2 regions of the Pseudomonas sp. LS2P72 genome follow, and region 1 is predicted to be linked to the other one. Evidence: predicted binding sites of a transcription regulator. Region 1 holds the regulator's gene; the other holds the start of a gene.
The links. The regulator sigma-54, encoded in region 1, starts transcription at its own class of promoters, with help from an activator protein. The targets are predictions, from matches to a motif close to ANTGGCATNNANNTTGCTNT.
Positions count from the first base shown of each region.

Region 2: glnA (glutamate--ammonia ligase) is a predicted target of sigma-54. The motif match lies at 6,430-6,449, and genes of this name have one in related genera.

Region 1 covers NZ_CM142708.1:5,932,936-5,944,318, forward strand. Annotated here, with positions in the region: gene ACYZUA_RS27270 (MlaC/ttg2D family ABC transporter substrate-binding protein) at 1-546, opposite strand, end outside; gene mlaD (outer membrane lipid asymmetry maintenance protein MlaD) at 558-1,025, opposite strand; gene mlaE (lipid asymmetry maintenance ABC transporter permease subunit MlaE) at 1,025-1,822, opposite strand; gene ACYZUA_RS27285 (ATP-binding cassette domain-containing protein) at 1,822-2,631, opposite strand; gene ACYZUA_RS27290 (KpsF/GutQ family sugar-phosphate isomerase) at 2,908-3,882, shown strand; gene ACYZUA_RS27295 (KdsC family phosphatase) at 3,882-4,406, shown strand; gene lptC (LPS export ABC transporter periplasmic protein LptC) at 4,414-4,986, shown strand; gene lptA (lipopolysaccharide transport periplasmic protein LptA) at 4,973-5,521, shown strand; gene lptB (LPS export ABC transporter ATP-binding protein) at 5,521-6,246, shown strand; gene ACYZUA_RS27315 (RNA polymerase factor sigma-54) at 6,431-7,924, shown strand; gene hpf (ribosome hibernation-promoting factor, HPF/YfiA family) at 7,999-8,307, shown strand; gene ptsN (PTS IIA-like nitrogen regulatory protein PtsN) at 8,320-8,784, shown strand; gene rapZ (RNase adapter RapZ) at 8,787-9,644, shown strand; gene ACYZUA_RS27335 (HPr family phosphocarrier protein) at 9,660-9,935, shown strand; gene ACYZUA_RS27340 (ZIP family metal transporter) at 9,981-10,874, opposite strand; gene ACYZUA_RS27345 (superoxide dismutase) at 10,905-11,383, opposite strand, start outside.
Region 2 covers NZ_CM142708.1:186,049-197,431, reverse strand. Annotated here, with positions in the region: gene ACYZUA_RS00795 (hypothetical protein) at 1-198, shown strand, start outside; gene ntrC (nitrogen regulation protein NR(I)) at 753-2,189, opposite strand; gene glnL (nitrogen regulation protein NR(II)) at 2,186-3,271, opposite strand; gene ACYZUA_RS00780 (DUF4124 domain-containing protein) at 3,502-4,122, opposite strand; gene ACYZUA_RS00775 (DUF4124 domain-containing protein) at 4,119-4,628, opposite strand; gene glnA (glutamate--ammonia ligase) at 4,927-6,333, opposite strand; gene thiI (tRNA uracil 4-sulfurtransferase ThiI) at 6,664-8,118, shown strand; gene typA (translational GTPase TypA) at 8,258-10,078, shown strand; gene ACYZUA_RS00755 (YkgJ family cysteine cluster protein) at 10,401-10,844, opposite strand; gene ACYZUA_RS00750 (glycogen/starch/alpha-glucan phosphorylase) at 11,099-11,383, shown strand, end outside.

The DNA of each region.
Region 1 (11,383 bases):
CGCATCAGCGAACTGATCACGGAACAGCTTGCCGATGTTGATGCCGTTGATGATCACGTTGCGCAGCTTCCACTCGCCATTGATCTTTTCGAGTGTGTAAGACACAGGATAGATCGCGCCGTTGGTGCCTTTGACCGTCATGGCAACGCTTGTACGGTCTCCCGACTCATCCTTGGCAGGGTCGACGACGATCCCCTGGTTGTTGTACTCGAGCAAAGCGTTGCCATAGAACTGGAACAGACCCTTTTTGAAGTTTTCTTCAAAGGTCTTCATTTGCGCAGGCGTAGCTTTGCGCGAATATTTGACCGTCATGATGCTCTTGGAAATGCCCTCGGCATCCACAACAGGTCCGACGATGGTGTTCAGCGCCGCATAGAAATCTTGCGGGTCTTGCTTGTACTTCTCTTTATTGGCCGACAGATCGGCAAGTAACCGATTGGTGGTGTCCTGCACGATATCGTGCGCTGAAGGCGCTGCCACGGCGTTAGCCATCAACGGCAGGGCCGCGAGTAATACCAACAGGCCACGTCGCAAGTTAGAGATCATTCAAAAGCTCCTCATTTGGCGTCTTTACTAACGGTATTGAGCAGAAATTTACCGATCAGGTCTTCGAGTACCAACGACGACTGCGTGTCGTGGATGGTTCCACCATCCTTGAGCAAGCCTTCTTCGCCGCCCACGCTGAGACCGATGTACTTCTCGCCCAACAGGCCAGCGGTCAGGATAGATGCAGTGGAGTCAGTCGGCAGGTTATCTACGCGTTTTTCCAGCTGCATGGTCACTCGACCGGTGAAACTGTCGCGATCCAGATCGATTGCCGTGACCTTGCCGATGGTCACACCGGCCATGGTCACTTTAGCTCTGACCGTCAAACCGGCGATATTGTCGAAATACGCATAAAGTTTATACGTGTCGGTGGTCGCGCTCGGGGACAGGCCACTCACCCGCAACGCCAGCAACAGCAAAGCCAGGATGCCAGCCAGCAAGAAAAGGCCGACACCGATTTCCAGGGTGCGGTTTTGCATCAGAAATCTCCAAACATCAAGGCGGTCAGAATAAAGTCCAGGCCGAGTACAGCCAAAGAGGCATACACCACGGTCTTGGTAGTGGCACGACTGATCCCCTCGGAAGTGGGCTCGCAGTCATAGCCTTGGAATACGGCGATCCAGGTCACGACAAAGGCGAAAACGATGCTTTTGATGATGCCGTTGAGCACATCGTCTGCAAAAGTCACGCTGTTCTGCATGTTGGACCAATAGGAACCTTCATAGACACCCAGCCAGTCGACGGCCACCCACGAACCACCCCAGATGCCCACCACGCTGAAGATCATCGCCAGCACCGGCAGGGAAATGAAGCCGGCCCACAGGCGCGGGGCAATGATGTACTTGAGCGGGTCGACACCAATCATTTCCAGACTGGACAACTGCTCGGTGGACTTCATGTTGCCGATTTCGGCAGTCAATGCCGAACCGGCGCGCCCGGCGAACAGCAATGCCGTGACCACGGGCCCCAGTTCGCGCAACAGCGTCAGCGCAACCATCTGGCCGACCGCCTGTTCCGAACCATAGCTGGATAGAATATTGAAACCTTGCAGCGCCAGCACCATGCCGATGAATACCCCGGAGACCACGATGATCACCAGGGACATCACGCCCACCGAATGCAGTTGCTTGATCAGCAAGCCAAAACCGCCGCCGATGCCACCACGGCCAAGCAAGGCATGAAACAGGAATATCGCCGAACGGCCGAACACCCCCAGCACGTCAATGCCAGAGTGACCGAACCGGCGAACCCGTTCTATTAGTGAAATCTTGCGCATCAACGCTTCCCCAGAAGATCTGCGCGGTAATCCGTCGCTGGAAAGTGATAGGCGACCGGACCGTCAGGCTCGCCTGTCATGAATTGACGGATGCGTGGCTCCTGCGAGTTCATCAGCTCCTCGGGAGTACCCTGCCCCAACACCTGGCCTTCGCCGACGACATAGATGTAATCGGCGATGCTCGCGGTCTCGGCCAGGTCGTGGGACACCACGATACTGGTGATGCCCAGCGCATCGTTGAGCAGGCGGATCAGGCGCACCAGCACACCCATGGCGATGGGGTCCTGGCCGACAAAGGGCTCGTCATACATGAGGATTTGCGGATCGAGGGCAATCGCCCGAGCCAGAGCGACACGACGTTTCATGCCGCCGGACAACTCGTCAGGCATCAGGTCGATGGCGCCACGCAAGCCCACGGCCTGCAATTTGAGCAGGACAATGTCCCGGATCATTTCTTCCGGCAGTTCGGTATGAACGCGCAGCGGAAAGGCGACGTTCTCGAACACATCGAGATCGGTGAACAGTGCACCACTCTGAAACAGCACGCCCATGTGCTTTCGCGCATCGAACAGATCACTGCGCGACAGCTTCGGCAGATTCTGTCCATTGACCCAGACTTCGCCTTTGGTGGGCCGCAACTGTGCGCCCATCAGCCGCAACAGCGTAGTCTTGCCGCACCCGGAAGGTCCCATGATGCCGGTGACCTTGCCGCGCGGGATACGTATATCGACGTTATTGAAAATGCTGCGCGTTCCGCGCTTGAAGGTCAGTCCCTTCAGCTCGACCGCGTAGGCTTTATCGGCACTCATCTAAACTCCTTGCGATGCAGCCTCTCACTCGGACGCCTGACTTTCTGGCGAAAGCACATGCCTCCCGGGCAGGCCGAACTGGCGGCGAACTATATCACTGCAAATGCCAAGCGCCCAAGGCCCAAGCCGGGCCATGTTGAGCAAGATGACGGGGTAAAAGCTTCTATTAAGGGGTATTCGGTAACAGGGAATGACAAAGCGCGACGAACTTGCGTGAGGGTTTCGATCATTACCGTTATAATCGCCGCCTTTTCATCAGGCTATACGATTTCTGACATGAGCCAATCCAGCGACCTGATTCAATCAGCACAACGCACCATCCGCCTCGAACTGGAAGCCGTAAAAGGCTTGTTGCCCCGTATCGACGCAGATTTCGTACGCGCTTGCGAGATGATTCTGGCCAGCAAAGGGCGCGTGGTCGTGGTCGGCATGGGCAAATCGGGGCACATCGGCAACAAGATCGCCGCCACCCTGGCCAGCACCGGCACCACGGCTTTTTTCGTGCACCCAGCCGAAGCCAGCCACGGCGACATGGGCATGATCACCCGCGACGACATCATCCTGGCGCTGTCGAACTCCGGCTCCACCAATGAAATCGTCACCCTGCTGCCGCTGATCAAGCGCCTGGGCATTCAATTGATCAGCATGACTGGCAACCCTGACTCACCGCTGGCGAAAGCTGCCGAGGTCAACCTCAACGTGCACGTCGAGCACGAAGCCTGTCCGCTCAACCTGGCACCGACCTCGTCGACCACTGCCGCGCTGGTCATGGGCGACGCCCTGGCCGTTGCGCTGCTGGAAGCCCGCGGTTTTACCGCTGAAGATTTCGCCTTTTCCCACCCCGGCGGCGCGCTTGGCCGACGCCTGCTGCTGAAAGTGGAAACCGTCATGCACGCCGGCGCAGAACTGCCCCAGGTGCAACGTGGCACGCTACTCAAGGACGCCTTGATGGAAATGACCCGCAAGGGCCTGGGTATGACCGCTATTGTGGAGGCCGATGGCAAACTGGCCGGGATCTTCACCGACGGCGACTTGCGCCGCACCCTTGACCGGACCATCGACATCCACCATACGACCATCGACGAGGTCATGACTGTTCATGGCAAGACCGCCCGGGCCGATATGCTGGCAGCCGAAGCCCTGAAAATCATGGAAGACCATCGAATCAACGCGCTGGTAGTGGTGGACAAGGAGGACCGTCCGATCGGCGCCTTCAACCTGTCCGACCTGCTGCGTGCAGGAGTAATGTAATGAGCACCGACCTGCTGCAACGCGGCAAGAACATCAAACTGGCGGTTTTCGACGTCGATGGCGTACTGACCGACGGACGCCTGTACTTCCTCGAAGACGGCAGCGAATTCAAGACGTTCAACACCCTCGACGGCCAAGGCATCAAGATGTTGATGGCAGCCGGCGTGCAGACCGCTATCATCAGCGGCCGCAAGACCCCGGTGGTCGAGCGACGAGCGAAGAACCTCGGTATTCCACATGTGTACCAGGGGCGCGAAGACAAACTGGTGGTGCTCGACGAGCTTCTTGCCCAACTCAACCTAAGCTATGAGCAAGTCGCCTACCTCGGCGACGACCTGCCGGACCTGCCGGTGATTCGCCGCGTAGGCCTGGGCATGGCGGTGGCAAGCGCTGCCAGTTTCGTCCGTGAACACGCCCACGGCATCACCCAGGCCCGCGGCGGCGAGGGTGCCGCTCGCGAATTCTGCGAATTGATCCTGCACGCGCAGGGCCGCCTCGATGCGGCAAACGCCGCGTACCTGTGAGCCAACTATGCTGAGCAAAAAGATTCGCAAATTCCTGGTGTTCGGTTGCATCGCAGCGATATTCGCGGCGGTCGGCTACTGGAACATCAGCCCGGAACGCTTTCTCGACCAGCCGGTGGCAAAGATCGATGAAACCGCGATCGACTATTACGCGATCAACGCCCACAGCGTGCAATTCCTGCCGGACGGCAAACTGCAATACGAAATGACGTCCGACAAGGTTGAACACCTGAAAGCCACCGAAGTGACGCTGCTGACCAATCCCGACCTGAACCTGTTCCGCGGCACCGAGTTTCCGTGGCATGTCCAGAGCGAGCACGGCGAAGTGAATCCCGACGGCACTCAGGTCGAACTGATTGACTCGGTGCGCATCACGCGTTTCGACGAGAAAAACCGCAAGACCCTGATTACCACCACCCGCATGACAGTGTTCCCGCAGCGGCAATATGCGCAGACCGAGCAACCCGTTAGAATCGACGGCGCTGGTGGTGTGTCGACTGGCAAGGGAATGAAAGCGTATTTGAAAGAAAGCAGGATACACCTGCTATCTAACGTAAGAGGACAGTATGAGGCTCGTTAAAACCCTCCCTATTTTGCTCGGTCTGAGCGCAGCACTGGGAAGCGTGAGCGCCTGGGCTCTGCCGAACGATCAAGAGCAGCCTATCCGCATCCAGGCCGACGACGCCCAACTGGACGACAAGAATGGTGTTGCCACCTATAAAGGTGACGTGATCATTACCCAGGGCTCGATGATTGTTAAAGGCAATACTGTGACCATCACCCGCACCCCGGCCGGCGACATCGACGTGGTGACTTCGGTGGGCAATCTGGCCTACTTCGAGCAGATGCAGACGGCTGGCGACACCAAGCCGGTTCAGGGCTACGGAGTGACCATCCAGTACCACGCATCGCAAAACCGCGTCGTGTTGATCGATCGTGCCAAAGTCATCGACAAGGACAACAACGTCACCCAAGGCGAGAAAATCGTCTACGACACGGTGAAAAAGCTTGCGAGCGCCGGTCGCGCGACGGGCAACAAGGTCACCGAGTCGCGCCCGCGCATCGACATGGTGATCCAGCCGAAGAAGAAAACCGACGAGCAAAAGGCCCAGTAATGGCAACTCTGAAAGCTCAGCATCTGGCCAAGAGCTACAAGAGCCGCCAGGTCGTGCGTGACGTCAGTCTGTCGATCGACAGCGGTCAGATTGTCGGCCTGCTAGGTCCCAACGGCGCTGGCAAGACCACCTGCTTTTACATGATTGTCGGCCTGGTACAGGCCGATCAGGGCCGCGTACTGATTGACGACCTGGATGTCAGCCACCAGCCTATGCACGGTCGTGCGAAGGCCGGTATCGGCTATCTTCCGCAAGAAGCATCGATCTTCCGCAAACTCTCGGTAGCCGACAACATCATGGCGATCCTCGAGACCCGCAAGGAACTCGACAAGGCCGGCCGTCGCAAAGAGTTGGAAAGCCTGCTGCAGGAATTCCACATCAGCCACATCCGCGACAGCCTCGGGATGAGCCTGTCCGGTGGTGAACGCCGCCGCGTGGAAATTGCCCGGGCCCTGGCTACCAACCCGAAATTCATCCTGCTCGACGAACCTTTCGCTGGCGTGGACCCGATTTCGGTGGGCGATATCAAACAGATCATCTACCACCTCAAGGCCAAGGGCATTGGCGTGCTGATCACTGACCACAACGTCCGTGAAACCCTGGATATCTGCGAAACCGCCTACATCGTCAACGATGGCCAACTGATCGCCGAAGGCGACTCTGCCACCATCCTGGCCAACGACCTGGTCAAGGAAGTGTATCTGGGCCATGAGTTCCGCCTGTAAGCACTGAGGTGTCTGGCTGGTTGCCCGGGCGCTTGTCTCAATAAAAAATCAATATTTTTTTATTGTTACAGCGCTCTAGGCAAACGCTGCAGTTTCGGGCATATAATTTGCTTATGTTTGGCGCTCCGGCGCCCTGTAGTGGATGGCGCATGTGCGCCGGCGAATAAGGTGTTAAGCCCCTGCCATGAAACCATCGCTAGTCTTGAGAATGGGCCAGCAGCTGACGATGACACCGCAGCTGCAACAGGCCATCCGCCTGCTCCAATTGTCGACCCTGGACCTGCAACAGGAAATCCAGGAGGCCCTGGAGTCCAATCCGATGCTCGAACGCCAGGAAGAAGGCGACGACTTCGATAACGCCGACCCCTTGGCCGACAAAGCCGAACAGCAACCCAACGTCGACATTCAGGAACCCTCCTACCAGGAAACCGCCCCGACGGTTGATAACCTCGAGGAAGGCGACTGGAACGAGCGCATCCCCAACGAACTGCCCGTGGATACCGCGTGGGAAGACGTCTACCAGACCAGCGCCAGCAGCCTGCCGAGCAACGATGACGACGAGTGGGACTTCACCACCCGGACATCGGCCGGCGAAAGCCTGCAAAGCCACCTGCTGTGGCAACTGAACCTGGCTCCGATGTCCGACACCGATCGACTGATCGCCGTGACCCTGATCGACTGCATCAACAATCAGGGCTACCTGGACGAAACCCTCGAGGAGATTCTCGAAGCCTTCGATCCGGAACTGGACATCGAACTGGACGAAATCGAAGCCGTCCTGCACCGCATCCAGCAATTCGAACCCGCTGGCATCGGCGCACGCAACCTGGGCGAATGCCTGCTGCTGCAATTGCGCCAGTTGCCCGCCAAGACGCCTTGGCTGGTCGAGGCCAAACGCCTGGTCACCGATTACATCGATCTGCTCGGCAGCCGCGACTACAGCCAACTGATGCGTCGCATGAAGCTCAAGGAAGACGAACTGCGCCAGGTTATTGAACTGGTGCAGAGCCTCAACCCGCGCCCAGGCTCGCAAATCGAGTCCGGCGAAGCCGAATACGTCGTTCCCGACGTGATCGTACGCAAGGACAACGAGCGTTGGCTGGTGGAGCTGAACCAGGAATCCGTGCCACGACTGCGGGTCAACGCTCAATACGCCGGTTTCGTGCGCCGCGCCGACACCAGCGCCGACAACACCTTCATGCGCAATCAGTTGCAAGAAGCCCGCTGGTTCATCAAGAGCCTGCAAAGCCGCAACGAAACCCTGATGAAAGTCGCCACTCAAATCGTCGAGCATCAGCGCGGCTTTCTTGAATACGGCGACGAGGCCATGAAACCGCTGGTCCTGCATGACATCGCCGAAGCGGTGGGCATGCACGAGTCGACGATTTCACGGGTGACCACGCAAAAATTCATGCATACCCCTCGGGGCATATATGAACTGAAATACTTTTTCTCCAGCCATGTCAGCACCTCCGAGGGCGGTGAATGCTCGTCCACGGCGATCCGCGCGATCATCAAAAAACTGGTTGCCGCGGAAAATCAGAAAAAGCCGTTGAGTGACAGCAAGATCGCTGGTTTACTGGAGGCACAAGGCATTCAGGTGGCTCGCCGCACCGTCGCCAAGTACCGCGAATCCCTCGGGATCGCGCCTTCGAGCGAACGCAAGCGGTTGATGTAGAGCCACGCCACAGCGTTCCAGTGGCAGGCATTTCTGCCTGCCGCTTTATGCACTGGCAACGAAGGAGAAGCTGTATGCAAGTCAACATCAGTGGACACCAACTGGAAGTGACCGAACCTCTTCGCACCTACATCGGCGAAAAACTCGAACGATTAGAGAGGCATTTCGACAAGATCACCAACGTGCAGGTCACGATGACGGTCGAGAAGCTCAAGCAGAAAATCGAAGCCACGCTGCATATTCCCGGCAATGAAGTGGTCGCAAACGCGGAGCATACCGATATGTACGCGGCGATCGACGCACTGACCGACAAGCTGGATAAACAACTCAAAAAGCATAAGGAAAAGACCCAAAGCCTCCTCCAGGGCGCGACCGGTCGTTAACACTCCCAACCCATGATCCGACTTGAAAGCATCCTGACCCCCGGCCGTTCCCTCGTGAACGTGCCGGGCGGCAGTAAAAAGAAAGCCCTCGAGCAAATTGCCAACCTTATCCACAAAGAAGTGCCGGATCTGGAGATGCAAGATGTCTTCGAGGCTCTGATTGCCCGTGAAAAACTCGGTTCAACCGGTTTTGGCAACGGCATCGCCATCCCCCATTGCCGCCTGAAGGGCTGCACCTCGCCCATCAGCGCCCTGATGCACCTTGATGCACCCATCGATTTCGACGCAATCGACGGCGCCCCGGTTGACCTGCTGTTCGTTCTGCTGGTCCCGGAAGCCGCTACCGATGCGCACCTGGAGTTACTGCGCCAGATCGCCAGCATGCTCGACCGCAAGGAAGTGCGCGAAAAACTGCGCAGCGCCCCGAGCAATGAAGCCTTGTATCAGGTTGTCCTGGACGAGCAAAACGGTCATTAATCATGCGCTTGATCATCGTCAGTGGCCGCTCCGGCTCAGGTAAAAGTACCGCACTCGATGTTCTCGAGGACAACGGCTACTACTGCATCGACAACCTGCCCGCCGGCCTGCTGCCGGAACTGGCCGAACGCGCGTTGATTCATACCGAGCTGGCACAACCGCTGGTTGCCGTATCCATCGATGCGCGCAACTTGCCGAGCCACTTGTCGCGGTTTCCCGAACTGCTGGAAGAAGTGCGCAGCCGGCACATCCAGTGTGATGTGCTTTATCTGGACGCCGACGAAGAAACCTTGCTCAAACGTTTCTCGGAAACCCGCCGTCGTCACCCGCTGAGTAATGCCAATCGCTCGCTGGCCGAGGCCATCAACGATGAGACCGCCCTGCTCGGGCCGATTGCCGACCTCGCCGATCTCAAAGTAAACACCACCAACCTGAACCTGTATCAGCTGCGAGATACCATCAAGTTGCGCCTGCTGAACCAGCCGGAACCCGGCACGGCGTTCCTGGTGGAGTCTTTCGGCTTCAAGCGTGGCATGCCGGTGGACGCCGATCTGGTGTTTGACGTGCGTTGCCTGCCGAATCCCTATTGGAAGCCAGAGTTGCGCGATCAATCCGGGCTTGATCAACCGGTTATCGAGTATCTGGCGGCACAGCCGGACGTCGAAGAGATGTTCCAGGACATTTCCGCATACTTGCTCAAGTGGCTACCCCGCTTTGCCGCCAGCAACCGCGCTTATGTCACGATTGCCATTGGCTGCACCGGCGGCCATCACCGCTCCGTTTACCTGACCGAACGACTGGCCCAGGCCCTGCAAAAATCTCTGAAGAACGTCCAGGTTCGCCACCGCGACCTCAGCTAAAGGATTCACACCGCGATGCCTGCTCTGGAAATTGAAATCATCAACAAGCTGGGCCTGCATGCCCGCGCTTCTGCAAAATTCGTTGGCGTCGCCGGTGAGTTCAAGGATTGCACGATCAGGGTAGGACGCACGCCGGAATCCACGGTCGACGGAAAAAGCATCATGGCAATGATGATGCTCGCTGCTGGCAAGGGAACAATAATTCACCTGAGTACCGAAGGTGAGCAGGCTGATGAGGCGCTGCAAGCTTTGGTGAATTTGATCAATGACTACTTCGGCGAAGGCGAATAACACCTCGCCCTGTAGCAGCTGCCGAAGGCTGCTACATAGTCAGTGTCAAGCCAACGCTGTATCCATCACCATCATCAGACAAAACCCGATCAGCAACCCAAGGCTTGCAAGCTTGTCGTGACCATTGCGGCGCGACTCGGGGATGACTTCATGGGTGACCACCAGCAACATTGCCCCGGCCGCCAGCGCCAACCCCAAGGGCAACAACAATTCGGCCAGACTCACTAGCCAGGCGCACAACAACGCGAAGACCGGCTCGACCAGACCTGACGCAGCACCCATCAGGAACGCCTTGACCCGCGACATCCCTGCCCCGGCCAGTACCAGCGCGATCACCAAACCTTCCGGCACATCCTGCAAGGCGATACCCATGGCGAGGCTATCGGCGTCGGGCATGCCACCCCCCGCCGACACACCAACCGCCATGCCTTCTGGAATGTTGTGGGCAATGATGGCAAACACAAACAACCAGATTCGCGGCGGGATGACGGGTCGCTCCAGCATGCCTACGAGCATTTCCGGCGACGCACCCGACACTTTGCGATCAACCAGAAACAATCCGAACGCCCCCAGCATGATGCCGAAACTGATCAGTCCGCTGGCCGCCCAAGGCGTCAGTCCCAGGTTTTCAGCGGCAGAGATCCCCGGAACGATCAACGAAAACGCGGTCGCCGCGAGCATCACCCCGGCCCCGAAGCCAAGCAACGTATCACTGACCGCCTGAGGTATCCGTCGAATCACCAGCACGGGCACCGCGCCCAAGGCTGTGCCCAAGGCGCAGATCGCCCCGCCTTGCAGCGCGCGCAGCAGTTTCGGCTCGAGGTCCAGCCAAGCCAAGCCTTGGGTAACCAATAACGTCATGCCTGCCAGCAGTAACAGCGATCCCAATGCGTAACGAAACATTCGCCCACTTCCGATCGCCAGTGTTTCAGTGCCCATAGCCAGCCTTGGATTGTTTTTGCAGAAGTCTTAAACCAGTGCAGCCTGATAGCGCGCAGCGACTTCAGGCCAATTGATCACGTTGTAGAACGCGTTGATGTATTCCGGGCGACGGTTTTGGTATTGCAGGTAATACGCGTGCTCCCAGACATCCAGGCCGAGGATTGGCGTATTGCCGTTCATCAATGGACTGTCCTGATTGCCGCTGCTTTCAACGACCAGCGTCTTTTGCGGCGTCACACTGAGCCACGCCCAGCCGCTGCCGAAACGAGTCAGCGCGGCTTTGGTGAAGGCTTCCTTGAAACTGCTCAGGCCGCCCAGTTGCTCATCGATCGCCTCAGCCAAGGAGCCTTCAGGATTGCCGCCGCCGTTGGGCGCCATCACTTCCCAGAACAGCGAGTGGTTGGCATGCCCGCCGCCCTGATTGATCACCGCCGCGCGTAGCTTCTCCGGGAGTTGCTGAACAGCTGACACCAGTTTCTCCACTGGCCACTCGGCAAACTCGGTGC
Region 2 (11,383 bases), 640 kb from region 1:
GCGCTGCTGTTCGAGGCTGAAGGCAAGGCACAGAAAGGTCAGCTCAAGCTCAACGACAAGGACGTGAACTGGCGGGTGCGTTTGAGTGATGGGGGGTTGTTGCTGACGGTGGTGGCGGCCCGGCCGCTGCAGGGCGAGTGGGCCGGTAGTGAGGTCGATGACCGCTGGCGGCTGGAGATCCATCTCCGAGAGCAATAAAAGAGGGAATCCCCGGCCTGCCTGTACCAAGGTCCCCAAAACGGCGGGGCTCGCGCATTGCGTCGTGAGCCCGGTGTAAAGAAGGAACCCCTGACCTGCCTGTATCAAGGGCCCCAAAACTGCTTGGGCTCGTCGCTATTTGCGGTGTGAGCCCGATGTAAAAGAGGGGAATCCCCGGCCTGCCTGTACCAAGGTCCCCGAAACCGGGTAGTGAACTGAATCACTGAATGGACTGTTGCAGGGGGCGTGCCAGGTTTTAACAAGTTGAAACAGAATGTCGCGCTGAAACGTTGAAAGCCCCGTATTCCGGGGCTTTCGTGTTTTTTCGATAGGGGTTCGATTGTGAACTCGGGCGGGGTTTTGGATCTGTTGCCGTGCGCGATTGCGGTTCACGGTGCATTGCGGCGGTGCACGATGGCCCCAAAAGCATCGCGAGCAGGCTCGCTCCCACAGGGTTCAGTGGTGATCACAAAATTGTGAAGCACCCAAAATCCACTGTGGAAGCGAGCCTGCTCGCGATTGGATCTAAAGATCAGCGAAGAGCCAAAGGTTGTTTAACCCTCATCCCCCTCATCATCATCCCCACCATCAACCTTCATCCCCAATTCCTTGATCTTGCGCGTCAGGGTATTACGCCCCCAACCCAGCAAAACCGCAGCATCGCGGCGGCGGCCGGCGGTGTGTTTGAGGGCGGTTTCGATCATGATCCGCTCGAAGGCCGGCACGGCGCTGTCGAGCAGGCTCGACTGGCCGCGAGCCAACGCCTGATCAGCCCACTGGCGCAGCGCTTGCTCCCAGTTGGTCACCGGCGCCGAATCCTGCGGCAGGTTCAGCAGCTCCGGCGGCAGGTCGCTGATGTGCACTTCGCGACCCGAAGCCATCACCGTGATCCAGCGGCAGGTGTTCTCCAGCTGACGCACGTTGCCGCCCCACGGCAGGTTCTTCAGGTATTCCTCGGTTTCGCTTTTCAGCAGCTTCGGTTCCACCGCCAGTTCTTGCGCGGCGCGACTGAGGAAGTGCTTGGCCAGGGTCGGGATGTCTTCGCGACGGTCCGACAACCGTGGAATGTGGATGCGGATCACGTTGAGGCGGTGGAACAAGTCCTCACGGAATTTCCCGGCGTGCACCAGGGTTTCCAGATTCTGGTGAGTCGCGGCGATGATTCGCACATCGACCTTCACCGGCACATGACCGCCGACGCGATAGAACTCGCCGTCTGCCAACACCCGCAGCAAACGAGTCTGGGTGTCTGCCGGCATGTCGCCGATTTCATCGAGGAACAGCGTGCCGCCGTCAGCCTGTTCAAAGCGCCCGCGACGCAGGTTGGCCGCGCCGGTGAACGCGCCTTTCTCATGGCCGAACAGCTCGGATTCCATCAGGTCTTTCGGGATCGCCGCCATGTTCAGCGCAATGAACGGCGAAGCCGCCCGTGGACTGTGACGGTGCAGCGCGTGTGCCACCAGCTCTTTACCGGTACCGGATTCGCCGTTGATCAGCACCGTGATGTTGGAGTGGCTCAAGCGCCCGATGGCGCGAAACACTTCCTGCATCGCTGGCGCTTCGCCGATGATTTCCGGGGTACGGGTCAAGGCGACCGGGACTTCCAGGCCTTGCTGTTCCTGAGCGTGCTGGTTGGCGCGCTTGACCAGCGACACCGCTTCGTCGACGTCGAACGGTTTTGGCAGGTATTCGAACGCGCCGCCCTGATAGGACGCGACAGCGCTGTCCAGATCGGAGTGAGCGGTCATGATGATGACCGGCAGCCGTGGGTGTTGTTCGCGAATCCGCGCCAGAAGGTCCAGACCGCTGGCACCCGGCATGCGGATGTCGGAGATGATCACGTCCGGCTGCTGGCGCGCCAGGCGGCTCATCACGCCATCGGCGCTGTCGAAGCTTTGCGTGGTCATGCCTTCTTGCTGCAAGGCTTTTTCCAGGACCCAACGGATAGAACGGTCGTCATCGACGATCCACACGGTTTCACTACGGCTCATGTCGATGTGGCTCCTTGTTCCAGTGGCAGAAAGATCGAGAAGGTGGTGTGGCCTGGATGGCTGTCACATTCGATCAGGCCCTGGTGCTGGCTGATGATGTTCTGGGTAATGGCCAGGCCCAGCCCGGTACCGTCCGGGCGGCCGCTGACCATCGGAAAGAAGATGGTTTCCTGCAATTCCGCGGGAATGCCCGGGCCGTTGTCGATGATTTCGATCTTGGTCACCAGACGATGTCGCACGTGGCCGATGGTGAACTGGCGCATGGCGCGGGTGCGCAGGCTGATGCGGCCAAGGCGCAGCTCGTTCTGGCTGCTGATGGCCTGCATCGCATTTCGCACGATGTTCAGCACGGCCTGAATCATTTGTTCGCGGTCGATCAACACGTCGGGAATGCTTGGGTCGTAGTCGCGCACCAATGTGATGCAGCCCTGGCTTTCGGCCTCCACCAGGTGACAAACGCGTTCCAGAACTTCGTGGACGTTGCACATCGCCAGTGACGGCAGCTTATTGGAACCGAGCATGCGATCGACCAGATTGCGCAGGCGGTCGGCCTCTTCAATGATCACGTTGGTATAGTCACGCAGGCTTTCTTCCGGCAGTTCGCGGGCGAGCAATTGCGCCGCGCCGCGAATCCCGCCGAGAGGATTCTTTATTTCGTGAGCGAGGCCGCGCACCAGCATCTTGCTGGTTTCCTGCTTCGACAGCTGCGCCTCTTCCTTGGTGATTCGCAGCAAGCGGTCACGGGGGTGGACTTCCAGCAGCAGCATCGTGGCGCCGTTGGCCAGGATCGGTGTTACTGCGTAGTCGACGGTCAGCGTCTGGCCGGTGAGGGCGGTGAGCATCGCCTCGCGCTTGGTGAAAGGGTGCGCCTGCTGGACCGCTTGGCGCAGGGAGTTCAGCGCCTCGGTGGATTCGGTGAACAACTCGCTGATGAACTGTCCATGGCTACGCTGACCGCTGATGGCCAGGAGCATCTCCGCTGCCGGGTTCATGTACTCGAGGCGCAGTTCGGCGTCGAGCAGAATGGTGGCGGTAGTCAGGTTGTCGAGTAGCAATCGATGCAGTGCGTCGCTAATGGTCATCAGGACCTCTTTTGGAGCAGGGCATGCGCGTGAATAACGCGCCGATACAAGGAAAATGCAAAAAACAAACCAAGGCTCCGAAAAGAAGCGTTTAAGGCCTGAAACGGGCGTTTGACGCTCGTTTGCGTGGCGTTCTGCCAGCTTTGGCGGGTACTTTCGAACCAAAATGGGTTGGGATGTGAGTACGGTGCATCCAAATGCACCAATATAGTGCGCAAAGTTGAGCGGCGTTAAAAGAAACGCAGGAAGGGATTTTTTTCTTCTACGGGTTTGTCTTTGAGCGGACATTCCGGCCGTTGGCCGTAGTCGGCGAGGGCGCAGGGTTTGACCTGGCGCTTCTGCGCGAGGGAGATGCGCAGCATGTGGAACGGCTGATTGGCTGTGCGTTCGACCGTGCGGCCCTGCTCGTCGAGGATTTCAACGGAGAGGTTATGGCTGCCGCGATCGATGTTGCTCAGGGCGAACACCGGGCTCAGGCCGGGCGCTGCGGTGGGTTGGCCGTCGAGCAGCAATCGGTAGTGATGGCCGCGTTGCAGGCCGGGTTCGCTGGTGACGCTGACAATAATCTCGCCAGCACTGCTGCGCACCGTAGCGTCTGGCTCCGGCACCAGTACTCTCAGCATGTCGTAGTGGAACTGTGGTTTTGTATCGGCCTTCTTTCCCGCCATCACCGGTGCTGCGCCGCCAGGGTTAGCGGACATGCGGTTACTCGTCGCCATGGGCACGCGCTTGGCGTTGCCGGAACCTGGCTGATCGGTGTAGACCCGATTGCCCTGGGCGTCGACGTAGGTGAACACCTCGGCCGCCACCGGCAGGGTGATCAGGCAGGTAATCAGCAGCCACAGCCTCACGGCTTATGCGCCCGTTGCACGGTGAATGTCACGGTGGGGCTTTGCTGCACGAGGTTTTCCCCGTCGATCACCTGCACCGCAAGGCTATGGGTGCCGCGGTCAATATTGACCAGTTGCAGGATCGGCACGTTGCTCGGCTGGCCGTAAGGTTGATCGTCCAGCAACAGCCTGAACAGATGCGGGCCTTGCAGGCGGGGTTTGATCAGCACGTTGACGGTGAAGGTGCCGTTGTTGGCACGCAGCGCTTCGGTAGTGGGCAAGTTGGTCAGCTCCAACACCTCGTAAGCGCTATGCGGCTGTTCGCGGCTGGTGGCTTCGACAGGTGGCGCAGAAGGGGCTTGGGGCTCGACACTGTTAAGCGGCGGCAACTCGACCGGCTGAGCCTTCACGCCATCGGGCGGTTGGTTGCTGTAGGCGGTGTTGCCGTCGGCGTCGGTGTACTTATAGATCTGCGCTGCGGCGGGCAGGGCGATCAGCAGCAACATCAGTAGAAAACCACGACCCATAAAATTGACCGGAAGCGAAGGCGTTGGGTTGCAGCATAGGTCAGGGGCGCGAGTTAGCCCAAGTTGTAAACATTTGGGCATGGTTTACCAAATCACCCAAACACCGCATAACCCCTGTGGGAGCGAGCCTGCTCGCGATGGTGGCGGATCATCCAGCATCAATGTTGAATGAACGAATGCTATCGCGAGCAGGCTCGCTCCCACAGGGGTTCTTCGTCAGGCCTGAATCACGCCCACAAAAAAGGCCTCCCGAAGGAGGCCTCTCTTTTGTCACGCCGCTTGCGCAGGCGCTACTGGATCAGCAGCTGTAGTACAGCTCGTATTCCAGTGGGTGTACGAAGGTACGAACCTTGATTTCTTCTTCGCTTTTCAGAGCGATGTAAGCGTCGATGAAGTCGTCGCTGAAAACGCCGCCCTTGGTCAGGAACGCACGACCTTTGTCCAGCTCTTCCAGGGCTTCTTTCAGGCTGCCGCAAACTTGTGGGATCTCTTTCGCCTCTTCAGGCGGCAAGTCATACAGGTTTTTGTCAGCAGCGTCGCCAGGGTGGATCTTGTTCTGGATACCGTCCAGGCCGGCCATTACCAGGGCAGCGAAGGCCAGGTACGGGTTGGCTGCCGGATCCGGGAAGCGAGCTTCGATACGGCGAGCGCGAGGGCTGGACACGTAAGGAATACGGATCGAAGCGGAACGGTTGCGAGCCGAGTAGGCCAGCATTACCGGAGCTTCGAAACCTGGGACCAGACGCTTGTAGGAGTTGGTCGACGGGTTGGTGAAGCCGTTCAGCGCCTTGCCGTGCTTGATGATGCCGCCGATGAAGAACAGAGCGGTGTCGGACAGGCCGGCATAGCCTTCGCCAGCGAAGGTGTTCTTGCCATCTTTGGCGATGGACAGGTGAACGTGCATACCCGAACCGTTGTCGCCGTACAGCGGCTTAGGCATGAAGGTCGCGGTGCGGCCGTATGCATCAGCAACGTTGTGTACGCAGTACTTCAGGGTTTGAACTTCGTCAGCCTTGGCAACCAGGGTGTTGAACTTCACGCCGATTTCGTTTTGGCCAGCAGTTGCCACTTCGTGGTGGTGAACTTCGATGACCAGGCCCATTTCTTCCATGGCGTTGCACATGGAGGTACGGATTTCGTGGTCGTGGTCGAACGGCGGAACCGGGAAGTAACCGCCTTTGACGCCTGGACGGTGGCCTTTGTTGCCGCCTTCCACGTCCTGGTCGGACATCCACGAACCTTGTTCGGAGTAGATCTTGAACATCGAGCCGGAGATGTCGGACTTGAACTTCACTTCGTCGAAGATGAAGAACTCAGGCTCTGGACCAACAAATACGGTGTCGCCGATACCGGTCGACTTCAGGTATTCCTCGGCACGCTTGGCGATCGCACGTGGGTCACGGTCGTAGCCTTGCATGGTCGAAGGCTCGATCACGTCGCAAACCAGGATCAGGGTTGGCTCTTCGGTGAACGGGTCGAGAACGGCAGTGCTGTCGTCCGGCATCAGGATCATGTCGGAGGCTTCGATGCCTTTCCAGCCAGCGATGGAGGAACCGTCGAACATTTTGCCTTCTTCGAAGAAAGCTTCATCCAGCGCGTCGCGAGCCGGCATGGTCACGTGGTGCTGAGTGCCTTTGGTGTCAGTGAAGCGCAGATCAATCCACTTGACGTCATGATCTTTGATGAGTTGAACCGACTTCGACATAGTGTCCTCCGGGTGGCTTCGGGCTTAGTAGTGGATGCCCTTAGAATGTGGGTGATGCCGGCGCGAATACTCTGCCAAGGCAACCTGCCTCACAAGGGAGCAAATTGCATGCCAGTGCCCCACCATGGGTTTTTTGCCCCAATTTCACGCTTATAAAGGTGCAAAGCGGAGCAAAGCAGGAAATAGCGCCCTGTAATGTGGCGTCAAATCCCACAAATGACCTGTTTTGGTGCGCGCAAAACCTTCTGCACATTAACTGGTTAAACCTTGAGCAATTTCCGCTATAATCCGCGCCCCCCTTTTTCGGCTGGCCCAGCGCGCGCTGTTTTCATGAAACTAATCGTAAAAGTCTTCCCTGAGATCACCATCAAGAGCCGCCCGGTACGGATGCGTTTCATCCGCCAGTTGGCCAAAAACATCCGTACCGTGCTCCGCGACCTGGACCCGGCTGTGGTGGTGAACGGTGTGTGGGACAATCTCGAGCTGGAAACCCGCGTCAGCGAGCCCAAAGCCCTGAAGGAGATGACCGAGCGCCTGAGCTGCATGCCGGGCATCGCGCATTTCCTGCAGGTCGATGAATACCCGTTGGGCGACTTCGACGACATCGTCGCCAAGTGCAAACAGCACTTCGGTGACGCGTTGGCCGGGAAGATTTTTTCGGTGCGCTGCAAGCGTGCCGGCAAGCATGAATTCAGCTCGATGGACGTCGAGAAATATGTCGGCAGCCAACTGCGTCGTCAGTGCGGCGCCGCCGGAATCTCGCTGAAAGAGCCGGAAATAGAAGTCCGCCTCGAAATTCGCGACAAACGGTTGTTCGTGATCCACAGCCAGCACAACAGCATCGGCGGTTATCCGCTGGGTGCCCTGGAACAGACGCTTGTTCTGATGTCCGGTGGCTTCGATTCCACCGTCGCCGCTTACCAGATCATGCGCCGCGGGCTGATGAGCCATTTCTGCTTCTTCAATCTGGGCGGACGAGCCCATGAACTGGGCGTTATGGAAGTCGCGCATTTCATCTGGAAGAAGTACGGCAGCTCCCAACGCGTGTTATTTGTCAGTGTGCCGTTCGAGGAAGTACTGGGAGAAATTCTCGGGAAAGTCGATAACAGTCATATGGGCGTAGTTTTGAAGCGTATGATGTTGCGCGCTGCTTCCCGTATTGCCGATCGGCTGGAGATCGAAGCGCTGGTCACCGGCGAAGCGATTTCCCAGGTGTCGAGCCAGACGCTGCCGAACCTGTCCGTGATCGACTGCGTGACCGACAAGTTGGTCTTGCGTCCGCTGATCGCCAGTCACAAGCAGGACATCATCGACCTGGCCAACGAAATCGGTACTGCCGACTTCGCCAAGCACATGCCGGAATACTGCGGGGTCATCTCGGTGAACCCCAAGACCCACGCCAAGCGTCCACGCGTGGAGTACGAAGAACAACAGTTCGACATGGCAGTACTTGAGCGTGCGCTCGAGAACGCCAAACTGGTGCCGATCGATCGCGTGATCGACGAATTGGGCCAGGATTTGCAGATCGAAGAAGTCAGCGAAGCGCTGGCTGGTCAGATCGTCATCGATATCCGTCATCCGGATGCCGCTGAAGATGACCCGCTGGGCCTCGTTGGCATTGAGGTACAAACGATGCCGTTTTATGCATTGAACGCTCGTTTCAAGGAACTGGACCCTACTCGCCAGTACCTGCTGTATTGCGACAAAGGCGTGATGAGTCGCCTGCATGCCCACCATTTGCTCAGTGAGGGGCATGCCAATGTGCGCGTTTATCGACCGAGCTAAGAGCCCGGGGCTGTATGCCTGTGGCCTGCGTCACCGGCCCCCCGACTCTGCCGTCAAGCTGTAACGGCAAGGCCTGACTCTACTGTAAATCGCTGCCAAGACTTGTCAGCACACCGAATCCTCTGATCGAGATACACAAGTGATCGAAAATCTACGCAACATCGCCATCATTGCTCACGTTGACCATGGTAAGACCACCCTGGTAGACAAACTCTTGCGTCAATCCGGCACCCTGGAGCGCAACGAGCTCAACGACGAGCGCGTGATGGACTCCAACGACCAGGAGAAAGAGCGCGGTATTACCATTCTGGCGAAAAACACCGCCATCAACTGGAACGGCTACCACATCAACATCGTGGACACCCCGGGCCACGCCGACTTCGGCGGCGAAGTTGAACGCGTAATGTCGATGGTCGACTCCGTTCTGCTGCTGGTTGACGCTCAAGACGGCCCTATGCCGCAAACCCGTTTCGTGACCAAGAAGGCTTTCGAAGCCGGCCTGCGTCCAATCGTGGTGATCAACAAGGTTGACCGTCCAGGCGCGCGTCCGGACTGGGTTCTGGACCAGATCTTCGACCTGTTCGACAACCTCGGTGCTACCGAAGAACAGCTGGACTTCAAAGTTGTCTACGCCTCGGCCCTGAACGGCATTGCCGGTCTGGAACACACCGCCATGGCTGAAGACATGACCCCGCTGTACCAGTCGATCGTCGACAACGTACCTGCGCCGAAAGTTGACCGTGACGGTCCGTTCCAGATGCAAATCTCGGCACTGGACTACAACAGCTTCCTGGGCATCATCGGCGTTGGCCGTATCGCTCGTGGTCGCATCAAGCCTAACACTCAGGTTGTAGCGATCGATGCTGACGGCAAGCGCCGTAACGGTCGTATCCTGAAGCTGATGGGTCACCACGGTCTGCACCGTGTAGACGTTGACGAAGCAGCAGCAGGCGACATCGTCTGCATCAGCGGCTTCGATTCGCTGTTCATCTCCGACACTCTGTGCGACCCACTGAACGTCGAAGCGATGAAGCCGCTGACCGTTGACGAACCAACTGTTTCCATGACCTTCCAGGTTAACGACTCGCCGTTCTGCGGTCGTGAAGGCAAGTTCGTCACCAGCCGTAACATCAAAGAGCGTCTGGACAAAGAACTGCTCTACAACGTTGCTCTGCGCGTTGAAGAAGGCGACACCGCCGACAAGTTCAAAGTCTCCGGCCGTGGTGAGCTGCACCTCTCGGTACTGATCGAAACCATGCGTCGCGAAGGCTTCGAAATGGGTGTTGGTCGTCCGGAAGTAATCATCCGCATGGTTGACGGCGTCAAGCACGAACCGTACGAAAACGTGACCATCGACCTGCCAGAAGAATCGCAAGGTTCGATCATGGAACAGATCGGTATCCGTAAGGGCGACCTGACCAACATGGTTCCGGATGGCAAGGGCCGTGTGCGCCTTGAGTACAACATCCCGGCTCGTGGCTTGATCGGTTTCCGTAACGAGTTCCTGACCCTGACCTCCGGTGCAGGCATCCTGACCTCGATCTTCGACCGTTACGACGTGATGAAGTCCGGCGACATGTCCGGCCGTCAGAACGGCGTGCTGGTTTCGGTGGCTACCGGTAAGGCTCTGACTTACTCGCTGGAAACCCTGCAAGCTCGCGGCAAACTGTTCCTGGGTCACGGTGAAGACGTGTACGAAGGTCAAATCGTCGGCATCAACAGCCGCGACAACGACCTGGGCGTTAACCCAACCAAAGGCAAGAAGCTCGACAACATGCGTGCTTCGGGTAAAGACGAAACCATCGCTCTGGTTCCGCCTATCCGTTTCACCCTGGAACAAGCTCTTGAGTTCGTGCAAGAAGACGAACTGTGCGAAGTCACTCCTAAGTCCATCCGTCTTCGTAAGAAGATCCTGGGCGAAAGCGAGCGTACCCGCGCTGCCAAGAAAGCCGGTAACTGAGTTTCGACTTAGTTAGCAGCTAAAAAAAACGCCCCCGACCGCAAGGTCGGGGGCGTTTTTGTTTGTCTGGGGAAGGGAAAATTGATGGTGGAGTTCAGAATCTCGGATGACTTGGGATCGACCCCTCACCCTAACCCTCTCCCCAAGGGGTAGAGGGGACTGACCGAGTTGTTCTTTCGAGATACATCGACCTGAAATATCGAGTCGAACTCAGGTTTGAAAAGCTTGAAGATCTGCTCCCTTTCCCCCTCTCCCCACTGGGGAGAGGGCTGGGGTGAGGGGTGGTTCTCAAGAACGGCGCAGAATTAGCCCTTAGCCTCGATCAGAACTTCTCGAGCGTCCGACGGCTCTCACTGCTCTCTCGCGCCACTTCTTTCGGCTTATACGCGCAATACCCCGGACGCGGCCCGATTTTCGGGTGGTTGCGGCAAGTATCCGGGCGCTTTTCATAAATAGTGCACAGGCGGCTCTTACGATCCAGGTACAGGCAATCGTTGTTGCTCATGCGCTGAAGGGTGAAGATCTCGGACTTCTGGTTGTAACGCTCGACGATCCCTTCCTTCTGCAAGCGCTTGGCGATGTTCTTCGGCGGCTCGCCGCGCTCGAATTCATCGACGATGCCGATACGGATCAGATCCTTGATCTTGACCTCGACCGGCAGGGTGCAGCAGCTGGAAACGCACGAACCACACATCGGGGCGGAGTACTTGGCCCAGGTATCGAGGCGATCGATCTCCGCGGCGGCGATCAGGTTGGACTTCATCATCGGTTGTTACCAGCGTGCATCAGGGCGCGCGATCATACCGGGACTGGTGGATTTTTGAACAACCTTTCGCCAGATTTTTTCGTAGTCCGCCCAGTAACACCTGTAACCCGGCACGGCCCCTGCATTCTTTCCGGTGCGCGGCAAGGTAATGTCGATCTATCTCACACTAACGGGAAAAACTGCCGAACCAGAGTTCCAACGGCCTGTCAGACCATCTAGGCTCAACTACTCCACGCTCGCTCGAGGTCCTATCAATGACTCAAGAACCACTTGTTCGCGAAGCAGAGGTGGCCGCATTCCGCGACGCCGTCTTGACCAAACTCACCTACGCGGTGGGCAAAGACCCGGATCACGCCTTCGACCACGACTGGTTCGAAGCCATTGCCCTGGCGGCGCGCGATCACATGGTCGAGCACTGGATGGATCACACCCGGCAGATCTACCGCAAAGGTCAGAAGCGGGTTTATTACCTCTCCCTCGAGTTCCTGATCGGCCGGTTGCTCTACGACAGCCTGAGCAACCTCGGCCTGCTCGATGTC